DNA from 2 places in the Leifsonia sp. 10N434 genome. Region 1 is predicted to be linked to the other one. Evidence: predicted binding sites of a transcription regulator. Region 1 holds the regulator's gene; the other holds the start of a gene.

Region 1 (5,222 bases):
CCAGGTCTGCTGGGTGCCGTTGTAGGCGGGGATCACCGCGCCGGCCTCTGCCTGGATGTCAGCGGCTTCTTTGCCGCTGGCGAACTCGGCGAACTTCTTCGCGGCGTCGAGGTGGGGCGACTTGGCGTTGGCGACATTCGCGAGTCCGTGCACGACCGACTGGTTTCCTTCGGGCCCGGCGGGCAGGGCCGCGACGTTCACGAGGTCTTTGGTCGCAGCATCCTGACCGAACTTGTTGGCGCTCCAGGACCCGCTCCAGTACATCGCGATCTTGCCGGAGACGAACGCGTCCTCCGGCGACGTGTCGGTCATCTGCTGCTGGGTCGGCGAGACGCCGTCTTTGATCTGGTTCGTCCAGAACTCGATGCCCTTGAGCGAGGCCGGGTCGTCGTAGCCGGAGGTCTTGCCGTCTTTGCTGATGACGTAGCCACCGGCCTGCGGGATGGTGTTGTAGTAGTTCTGCTGGTCGTTGAGGGCGGCGGCACTGCCCCAGACGCCGGCGCTCTTGTTCGTCAGGGCCTTGGCGTCGGCGAGGTAGTCGTCCCACGTCCAGCCGGCTTTGGGGTACGCGACGCCGGCGGCGTCGAAAAGCTTCTTGTTGTACCAGACACCGATGGTGTCGAAGTCTTTGGGGGCGCCGTAGAGCTTGCCGTCGTAGGTGTAGATGTCGACGAGCCCCTTGGAGTAGTTCGCGGCATCGACGTCATCGAGCGGGGCGAGCATCCCGTTGGAGGCGTAGAGCTTGATGTTCGGGCCGTTCATCCAGAAGACGTCGGGCGCGCTGCCACCGGTCGCTGCGGTCTGCAGCTTCGTCCAGTACTGGGCGAACGGGGTGAGCTGGATCTTGACGTCGATGTCCGGGTTCTTCTTCTCGAACGCGGCGATGATCTTCTCCATCGCCGGCTGCTGCACCGGGTCCCAGATTCCGTACTGCAGCGTGACGTTGCCGCCATCTCCGCCCGAGCCGCTCGCGCAGGCGCTCAGGCCGACGGCGGCCAGCGCAGTCGCGGCAACGGCGGCCGCAATCCGGAATCTGTGGGTGGTGCGTCGCATCTCGATCTCCTTTGATGTGGGGCGGTGCAAGGTCGTTAATCGATTAACGTGTTAATCGATTAACGGCGACTCTAAGCAACGGCCACCGGATGCGTCAAGCAACGATCACCGCAGGTGCGCGGTTCGATTGCATTGAAGAGCGACGATGAATTCAGCGCTCGAGCGGGCGCCAGACGACGATCTGGTTGCTGCGGCGCACGCGGGTGCCCGCGCGCATCGAGATGACCTCGCCCTCCGAGCCCGCCGCGAAGACGCGGCGGCCCGGGCGGTTGAGCAGCTCGTCGGCGAGCGCGCTCTCCAGCTCGTGGACGCGCGAGGTCAGTGCGCCCACCTGGTCTTCCAACTCGAGGATGCGGCGGATGCCCTCGAGGCTCACACCTTCTCCCCCGAGCCGGGCGATCTCCTGCAGCTTGGCCACATCGCGCATCGAGTACCGTCGCGACTTCCCCGACGTGCGGGTGGGGCTGACGAGTCCGAGCCGGTCGTACTGCCGGAGCGTCTGCGGGTGCATCCCCGCGAGCTCGGCCGCGATCGAGATCACGAAGACCTGGCTGTTCTCGTCCATCATCATCCGCGTGCTCTCGCCAGGATGTCGTCGCGCGGGTTCTCGTCGGGGAGCTTCTCGGCGAACGACTTGAGCGCCTCCTCCGCCTCGGCGGAGAGGTGCGACGGCACGGCCACCTGCACGACGGCGAGCAGGTCGCCCGTGCCCTTGGCCGTCTGCACTCCGCGACCCTTGACACGCAGCACGCGGCCGCTCGGCGTGCCGGGCGCGACGCGCAGCTTGACCGGATCCCCGCCCAGCGTCGGAACCTCGATGGTCGCTCCGAGAGCGGCCTCGGTGAAGGTGACCGGCACGTTCACCCGCAGGTTCAGGCCGTCGCGCTCGAACACCGGATGCTTGCGGACGCTGACCGTCAGCACGATGTCGCCGGCCTCGCCGCCATCCGGGCTCGGCTGGCCCTTGCCGCGCAGCTTGATCTTCTGACCGTCGGCGACACCGGCGGGGATCTTCACCTTGATCGGCTTGCCGTCCGACGCCTGCAGCGTGATCGTCTCGCCCCTGGTCGCGGTGAGGAAATCGATGGTGGTGTGCGCGGTCACGTCGCGTCCGCGGGTCGGTCCGCCGTAACCGCGGTAGCCGCCGCTCGACGAGCCGAAGCCGCCGTTGCCGAACAGGCCGCTGAAGACGTCGTCGAAGTTGCCGCCCTGCTGGGTCGTGTAACCGCGAGCGCCGCCACCCTGACCGAACATCCCGCCGAACACGTCGTCGAAGCCGCCCTGACCGGCCGAACCGGGGGCGGTGAAGCGGGCGCCGGAGCCCATCGCGCGGATCTGGTCGTACTCCTTGCGCTGCTCCGGGTCACCGAGCACCGAGTGGGCCTCGCTGATCTCCTTGAACTTGGCCTCCGCCGCCGCGTCACCCGGATTCGAGTCGGGGTGGTACTTGCGTGCGAGCTTGCGGTAGACCTTCTTGAGTTCCGCCGGGGTGACGTCTTTGGAGACACCAAGGACCTTGTAGAAGTCCTTGTCGAACCAATCCTGGCTTGCCACGGCGCCTCCTCTCTACGTCTGCTGCTGCTGTGTCTGATGTTGCCTGAATGAAGTGTGCATTGTGAAGCCGGGGAGCGGTGGGATGTTCATCCCTTCGCTCCCCGGCCGCATGTTCCGTCTAAGCGGGGACCGCCACGACGACCTTGGCCACGCGCACGATCGTCGACCCGAGCTGATAGCCCGTCTCGACCACATCGGCGACGGTGTCGGCCGTCACATCGGCACTCGGCTGCTGGAAGATCGCCTCGTGGATCTGCGGATCGAACGGGTCGCCTGCGGCGCCGTACGAGGTGAGCCCGAGACGCTCGACCGTGGTGCGCAGCTTGGCCGCGATGGTCGCGAACGCGCTGCCCTCCTCGAGGTCGCCGTGCTTCTCAGCCCGGTCCAGATCGTCGAGCACCGGAAGGAGACCCTTCACGGTGTCGCCGATCGCGCGCTCGCGCTCGACCTCGCGGTTCGCCTCGGTGCGCTTGCGGTAGTTCGCGTACTCGGCGGTGACCCGCTGCAGATCCGCGAGCCGCTCGGCGGCCAGCTGGTCGGCGGTCGCCTGACCGCTGAGCAGGTCGAGGTCGTCGTCGCTCAGGAGCGACGCGAAGCCGTCGCCGCCCTCGGTCGGCCCGACGTCCACGAGCTCCTCGTGGGCGAGGTCGGGGTCGGAGGCCGCGTCCGAAGACGCGTCCTCCGCCCCGTCAGCCGGCTGCCGAACCTTTCCGGTCTCGGGGTCGATGCGCCGCTTGTCGCGGATGATCGGCTCCTCGTGCTCAGGCTCGTTCGAGTCCTGTCCGTTGGGGTTCTGGTCGGACATGCTTACTTCTTCTCCTCGTCCTCGACGACCTCGGCGTCGATGACGTCCTCGTCGTCGGACGAGGACTCGCCCTCGGCCTGGTCGGCGGCCGGAGCCTGCTCACCGGCGGCAGCGTCGGCCTGGCTCGACGAGTAGATCGCCTCGCCCAGCTTCTGCTGGCTCGCGTTGAGCTTGTCGTACGCGGTCTTCACCGCGTCCTCGTCGTCGCCGGCGAGTGCGCTCTTCAGCGCGTCGACGTCGCCCTGGACCTCGTTCTTGACGTCCTCGGGGAGCTTGTCCTCGTTGTCCTTGATCAGCTTCTCGATCGAGTAGGCGAGCTGCTCGGCCGTGTTGCGGGTCTCGGCGGTCTCACGGCGCTTCTTGTCCTCGGCTGCGTGCTCCTCGGCCTCGCGCACCATGCGCTCGATGTCGTCCTTCGGCAGCGACGAGCCACCGGTGATCGTCATCGACTGCTCCTTGCCGGTGCCCTTGTCCTTGGCGGACACGTGCACGATTCCGTTGGCGTCGATGTCGAACGTGACCTCGACCTGCGGGATGCCGCGGGGAGCCGGGGCGATACCGGTCAGCTCGAAGGTGCCGAGCGGCTTGTTGTCGCGAGTGAACTCGCGCTCGCCCTGGAAGACCTGGATCGCGACGGACGGCTGGTTGTCGTCTGCCGTGGTGAAGGTCTCGCTGCGCTTGGTCGGGATGGCCGTGTTGCGGTCGATGAGCTTGGTCATGATGCCGCCCTTGGTCTCGATACCGAGGCTCAGGGGGGTGACGTCGATGAGCAGCACATCCTTGCGCTCGCCCTTGAGGACACCGGCCTGCAGGGCTGCGCCGACGGCGACGACCTCATCCGGGTTCACGCCCTTGTTGGGGTCCTTGCCACCGGTCTCCTGCTTCACGAGCTCGCTCACGGCGGGCATACGCGTGGAGCCACCGACGAGCACGACGTGCGCGATGTCGGACACCTTGATGCCGGCCTCACGGATGACGTCCTGGAACGGCTTCTTGGTGCGGTCGAGGAGGTCGCTGGTCATCTGCTCGAACTGGGCGCGGGTGAGCGTCTCGTCGAGGTTGGCCGGACCGTTCTCGGTGAGCGACAGGTACGGCAGCTGGATGCTGGTCGACATGCTCGACGACAGCTCCTTCTTGGCCTGCTCCGCGGCCTCCTTCAGACGCTGGAGGGCGATCTTGTCCTTCGAGACGTCGACGCCGGTGCTGTCCTTGAAGCGCTTGATGAGCCACTCGACGACGCGCTGGTCCCAGTCGTCACCACCGAGGCGGTTGTCACCGGCGGTGGCGCGCACCTGGATGGTCGAGAAGTCGTCGTCCTTGCCCACCTCGAGGAGGGAGACGTCGAACGTTCCACCACCGAGGTCGAAGACCAGGATGAGCTCGTCTTCCTTGCCCTTGTCGAGGCCGTAGGCGAGCGCAGCGGCGGTCGGCTCGTTGATGATGCGGAGAACGTTGAGGCCCGCGATCTCGCCGGCCTCCTTGGTGGCCTGGCGCTCGGCGTCGTTGAAGTACGCGGGAACGGTGATGACGGCATCCGTCACGGTGTCACCCAGGTACTGCTCGGCGTCGCGCTTCAGCTTGGCCAGGATGCGCGCGGAGATCTCCTGCGGCGTGTACTTCTTGCCGTCGATCTCGACCGTCCAGTCGGTGCCCATGTGGCGCTTGACGGAGGCGATCGTGCGGTCGACGTTGGTGACGGCCTGGCGCTTGGCGGTCTCGCCGACCAGCACCTCGCCGTCCTTGGTGAAGGCGACGACCGACGGGGTCGTACGGAAGCCTTCGGCGTTGGCGATGACGGTGGGCTCGCCAC
Region 2 (5,222 bases), on a different contig from region 1:
CGCGATCGACCGGCTCGTCGCGCACCTCGCCGCGCTCGGCCACAGCAGCATCGGCTACCTCGACAGCACCACCGGAACGACGACCTTCGACCTGCGGCGCGAGCAGCTCGTCGAGGCGGCGACCGCGCGCGGGCTGACGGTGAACGCACCGGATGCGGCCCGCAGCGTGATCGAGATGGGAGCCGCGGCGTCCGCGTTCGTGGCCGCGTGGCCCGCCCTGAACGCGGCGGGCGTGACGGCGGTGGTCTGCGCCACCGACACCCACGCCTACGGAGCCCTCGAGGCGGCGCGGTCCCTCGGGCTGTCCGTTCCCGGCGACCTGGCGATCACCGGCTTCGACGATCTGCCGTACTCGCGGGTCACGTCTCCGTCGCTGACGACGATCCGGCTGCCGGGTGAACCCCTCGGACGCGCCGCCGCCCGACGGCTGCTGGCGCAGATCGACGGCACGGATGCCGCATCCGGCGACCCCGCGCTCGTCGCGACGCTCGTGGTGCGCGGCTCCACCGATCCGGAGGCGTGAGCCCGGCTGCTTCATCGTGTCGGCGGCTGCTTCGTCGTGTCGGCGGTTGGTTCGTCGGGTCGGCGGCTGACTTGTAGTGTTCGGCGGCCGACTTGTCGTGTCGGCGGCTGACCCTAGGGTCGTGCCATGGATATCGTTCTCGTTCCCGGTTTCTGGCTCGACGCATCTTCATGGGACGAGGTGACGCCGACGCTGGTCGAGGCCGGCCACCGCGTCCATCCCCTCACCCTCCCCGGTCTCGAAGCGGTGGACGCCCCGCGCGCCGGCATCGGGCTCCGCGATCACATCGACGCCGTGGTGGCGGCGGTCGACGCGATCGACGGACCGGTCGCCCTCGTCGGCCACTCGGGCGGAGGAGCGATCATCCACGGCGCCATCGACGAGCGGCCGGACCGGGTCGTGCGCTCGATCTACGTGGACAGCGCTCCCCTCGGCGAAGGCGGCGTGATCAACGACGAGCTGCCCGTGGTCGGTGACGAGGTGCCGCTTCCCGCCTGGGAGGTGTTCGACGACGAAGACCTGGTCGACCTCGACGACGACCTGCGCGCCCAGTTCCGCGCCCGTGCCATCGCCGAGCCGCGCCACGTGACGAGCGATCCCATCCATCTGCACGACGAGCGCCGCTACGACGTGCCGGCGACCGTGATCGCGTGCGAGTTCCCGACCGAGCAGCTGCGCGGCTGGCTCGACGCGGGCCTGCCCTTCGTCGCGGAGCTCTCCCGGATGCGCGACGTCGAGCTGATCGACCTGCCGACCGGGCACTGGCCGCAGTTCACCAAGCCGGCCGAGCTCGGCGAGGCGATCCGCCGCGCCGTCGACCGCGCCTAGCGCGCCGACGCGCGCCGCGACCCATCCCGCCGAGGGGTGCCAAATGTCGCTCAAACACACCGTTTGAGCGACATTTTCGCACCGTTCGACGCGCACGCCTGCGCGCCCTACGCGACGCGGGGCAACTCTCGCCAGACGCGCCGTCGACTTGCGCGAAAAGTGCGGTTCGGGCCCCGACGAACCGCACTTTTGCCGCAACTCGACCCCGCGCAGCCCCCGCGGTGGCCCCGCGGTGGCCCCGTGGTGGCCCCGCGGTGGCGAGAGGTGCCGAATGTCGCTCAAACGGGCCGTTTGAGCGACATTTCGCACCGTTCGACGCAAGCGCCTGCGCGCGCCCTACCCGACGCGGGGCAACTCTCGCCAGACGCGCCGTCGACGTGCGCGAAAAGCGCGGTTCGCCCCCCGGCGAACCGCACATTTTGCCGCAACTCGACCCCGCGCAGCCCCCGCGGTGGCCCCGCGCGGCGAGCGGTGCCGAATGTCGCTCAAACAGGCCGTTTGAGCGACATATCGCACCCCTCGGCGAACGACTCCGCGCACGCAGGAATAAACGCACCGCCCGTTTGTTGAACTTGAGTGTTCACGACTCAACTTTCAAGAAACAGGAGATTTCGTGCCCGAGAACTTCACTCCCGAAGGTAGCGAGAGCAGCGAGGGAAACTCGTTCGACGAGTTCCTCGCGCGCTACCTCGCGGGTGAGCGTGCGCGTGCCGCGCGCTCGATCGACATCAGCCGCTTCCTCAGCCGACGCACCCAGGAGATCCTGGGCGAGGCCGGCCGTTTCGCCCTGGAGCACGGCCACCGCGAGCTCGACGCGCTGCACATCCTGCGCGTCATGGTGAGCCAGGAGCCCGCCGCAGACGCGATGCGCCGGATCGGTGTCGACCCCGCCAAGGTGGCCATCGCCGCCGAGCAGCGCCTCCCGCAGGCGGGCGACGTCGTCGACGCCGACGCGGCGTCGATCACCCCGTCCGCGCAGCGTGCGCTCTTCCACGCGTACCAGGTCGCCCGGGCATCCGGTTCGACCTACATCGACCCCGAGCACCTTTTCTTCGCGCTCGTCATCGTTCAGGACACGCCCGCCGGGCAGGTCCTGCAGAACGCGGGCGTGACCGCTGACGCGCTCACCAGCGCCATGCGCGAGCCGGCGACCGTCGGCTCCGACGGCTCCCCCGTCGACGCCGAGAACGACGCGTCCGAGACCCCGATGCTCGACCAGTTCGGCACCGACCTCACCGAGCTCGCCCGCGACGGCAGGCTCGACCCCGTGATCGGCCGGCTCGACGAGATCGAGCAGACCATCGAGATCCTCTCCCGCCGCACCAAGAACAACCCCGTTCTGGTCGGCGAGGCGGGCGTCGGTAAGACGGCGATCGTCGAGGGTCTCGCGCAGGCCGTCGTCGACGGCGGCGTGCCCGAGCAGCTGCTCGGCAAGCGCGTCGTCTCGCTCGACCTGCCCGCCATGCTCGCCGGCACCCGATACCGCGGCGACTTCGAAGAGCGGCTCACCAACCTGATGGACGAGATCGGCGCGCACCGCGACGAGCTCATCGTGTTCATCGACGAGCTGCACACCGTGGTCGGCGCCGGAGGGGCCGGCGAGGGCGGCGGTATGGACGCGGGGAACATCCTGAAGCCCCGCCTCGCCCGCGGCGAGCTGCACCTCGTGGGTGCCACCACGCTCAAGGAGTACCGCCGGATCGAGAAGGACCCCGCTCTCGAGCGCCGGTTCCAGCCGGTCACCGTCGGCGAGCCGAGCATCGAGGACGCCGTGCTGATCCTGTCGGGTCTGCGCGGAGCCTACGAGGAGCACCACGGCGTGCAGTACACGGATGACGCCATCCGGTCCGCCGTCGAGCTCTCCGCCCGCTACGTGTCCGACCGGTTCCTGCCCGACAAGGCCATCGACCTGATCGACCAGGCGGGTGCGCGACTGCGCCTCTCGCTGGGCAAGCGGGTCGACGCATCCGCTCTGATGGAGCGCCTCGCCGGCCTGGAGGCGTCGAAGAACGCCGCGGTCGGCGCCGAGCACTACGAGGAGGCCTCGCGGCTCCGCGACGAGATCGAGTCGGTGCAGTCCGAACTCGAGTCGCTGACGGCGAAGCCCCGTCCGGATGCCGTGATCGGCGAGCCCGAGATCGCCGCGGTGATCTCGCGTGCGACCGGCATCCCGGTCAGCCGGATCGGCGAAGCCGACCGTGAGCGCCTCGCGCGGCTCGAGTCCGAGCTGCACGAGCGTGTGATCGGCCAGAACGACGCGGTCGTCGCGGTCGCCAAGGCCGTACGCCGCAACCGCACCGGCCTCGGAGACGAGAGCCGCCCCGTGGGCAGCTTCCTGTTCCTGGGTCCGACCGGCGTCGGCAAGACCGAGCTGGCCAAGTCCCTCGCATCATCGCTGTTCGGTGACGATAAGGCGATGCTGCGGTTCGACATGAGCGAGTTCGGCGAGCGCCACACGGTCGCCCGCCTGGTCGGCGCCCCTCCCGGATACGTCGGCTACGACGAGGCCGGACAGCTCACCGAGCGCGTGCGCCGCAACCCGTACTCGGTCGTGCTGTTCGACGAGATCGAGAAGGCCCACCCCGACGTCTTCAACCTGCTGCTGCAGGTGCTGGACGACGGACGCCTGACCGACGGTCAGGGTCGCACGGTCGACTTCCGCAACACGGTGATCATCATGACCTCCAACCTCGGTTCGGAGTTCCTGGCCTCCCGCAGCGGCGCACTCGGCTTCGTGCCGGTCGGCGCTTCGGGCGATGCCAGCGGGTTCGCCTCGGAGAAGGACCTGCGCGACCGCGTGATGGGCAAGCTGCGTGAGGCGATGCGTCCGGAGTTCCTCAACCGCATCGACGAGATCGTGCTGTTCCGCAAGCTCGATGCCTCGCAGCTGCGTGGCATCGTGCGCCTGCTGCTCACCGCGACGGCCCACCGGCTACAGCAGCGTGACATCGACCTCGACATCACCGATGCCGCGGTCGAGTGGATCGCCGAGACGGGCTACGAGCCCGAGTACGGTGCCCGTCCGCTGCGTCGCGTGATCCAGCGCGAGATCGACGACCGCATCGCCGATCTGCTCGTCACCGGCGAGCTGACCGACGGCGGCACCGTGCACCTGGATGCCCGCGACGGCATCCTGCAGGTCACGGGCGGAGCGCTCGCGGAGCTGCCGTTCGCGGCCTGACCCCGCGCGGTCTCACCAGCAACGCGCCCCCGCTCGAGAGGGCACTGAGCACCACCGATAGAGCGGCGGTCCGGACATCCCGGACCGCCGCTTCGTCGTCTCCGGATGCCCGCGGGGCCCGTCACGCCTCGACGGCGCCTGCGACGGCGATCACCGTCCGCTCCAGGAACGCCGCGATTTCCTCCGACACGAGATCGGTGTCGATCGCGCTCTCGACGAGAGCCTCCTCGGCGAACGCCACCCACGAGCGCAGCGCGATCCGGAGCATCACCGTGTCGGCGGCGCCCAGCTCGAGGAACACCGCGACCACCCGCTCCGCCTGCAGCTCGCGCGCCTGCTCGACGACCTCCCGCACCTCGAGGTCGCCGCTGGCCACACCGCGCACCAACGAGTAGAACGTGCCGCGGTGGTCGCGCACGAACTGCACGATGCGGTTAAGCGTGTCGCGCAGGCGGTCGAGCGGCGCGAGATCCGCGAGGGGCTCGGTGGCTCGCAGCATGCTGTCGCGGGCGGTGCGCACGACCTCGCGGTGCAGCCCCTGCTTCGAGCCGAAGTAGTGGAAGAGCAGTCCGCGCGACACCCCGGCCTCGGCGGAGAGGCCCTCGATCGTGAGCTCGTCGAGGGGATGCTCGGCCAGCGCGGCCACGCCGAGCGCGACGAGCTGCGCCCGGCGTTCGTCGGGGGTTAAGC

What was found. Region 1 encodes HspR, which represses chaperone genes until heat shock. Its sites were predicted from a motif close to AAGTTGAGTCNNNNNGACTCAACTT; they were not measured.
Region 2: AC1DB1_RS12870 (ATP-dependent Clp protease ATP-binding subunit) is a predicted target of HspR. The motif match lies at 1,921-1,945, and genes of this name have one in related genera.

Annotation. Positions count from the first base shown of each region.
Region 1 is NZ_JBFTHV010000010.1:34,796-40,017, forward strand. Features, by position in the region: gene AC1DB1_RS19055 (ABC transporter substrate-binding protein) at 1-1,053, opposite strand, end outside; gene AC1DB1_RS19060 (heat shock protein transcriptional repressor HspR) at 1,205-1,618, opposite strand; gene AC1DB1_RS19065 (DnaJ C-terminal domain-containing protein) at 1,621-2,607, opposite strand; gene AC1DB1_RS19070 (nucleotide exchange factor GrpE) at 2,726-3,412, opposite strand; gene dnaK (molecular chaperone DnaK) at 3,415-5,222, opposite strand, start outside.
Region 2 is NZ_JBFTHV010000004.1:324,849-330,070, forward strand. Features, by position in the region: gene AC1DB1_RS12860 (LacI family DNA-binding transcriptional regulator) at 1-523, shown strand, start outside; gene AC1DB1_RS12865 (alpha/beta fold hydrolase) at 650-1,351, shown strand; gene AC1DB1_RS12870 (ATP-dependent Clp protease ATP-binding subunit) at 1,965-4,532, shown strand; gene AC1DB1_RS12875 (TetR/AcrR family transcriptional regulator) at 4,654-5,222, opposite strand, start outside.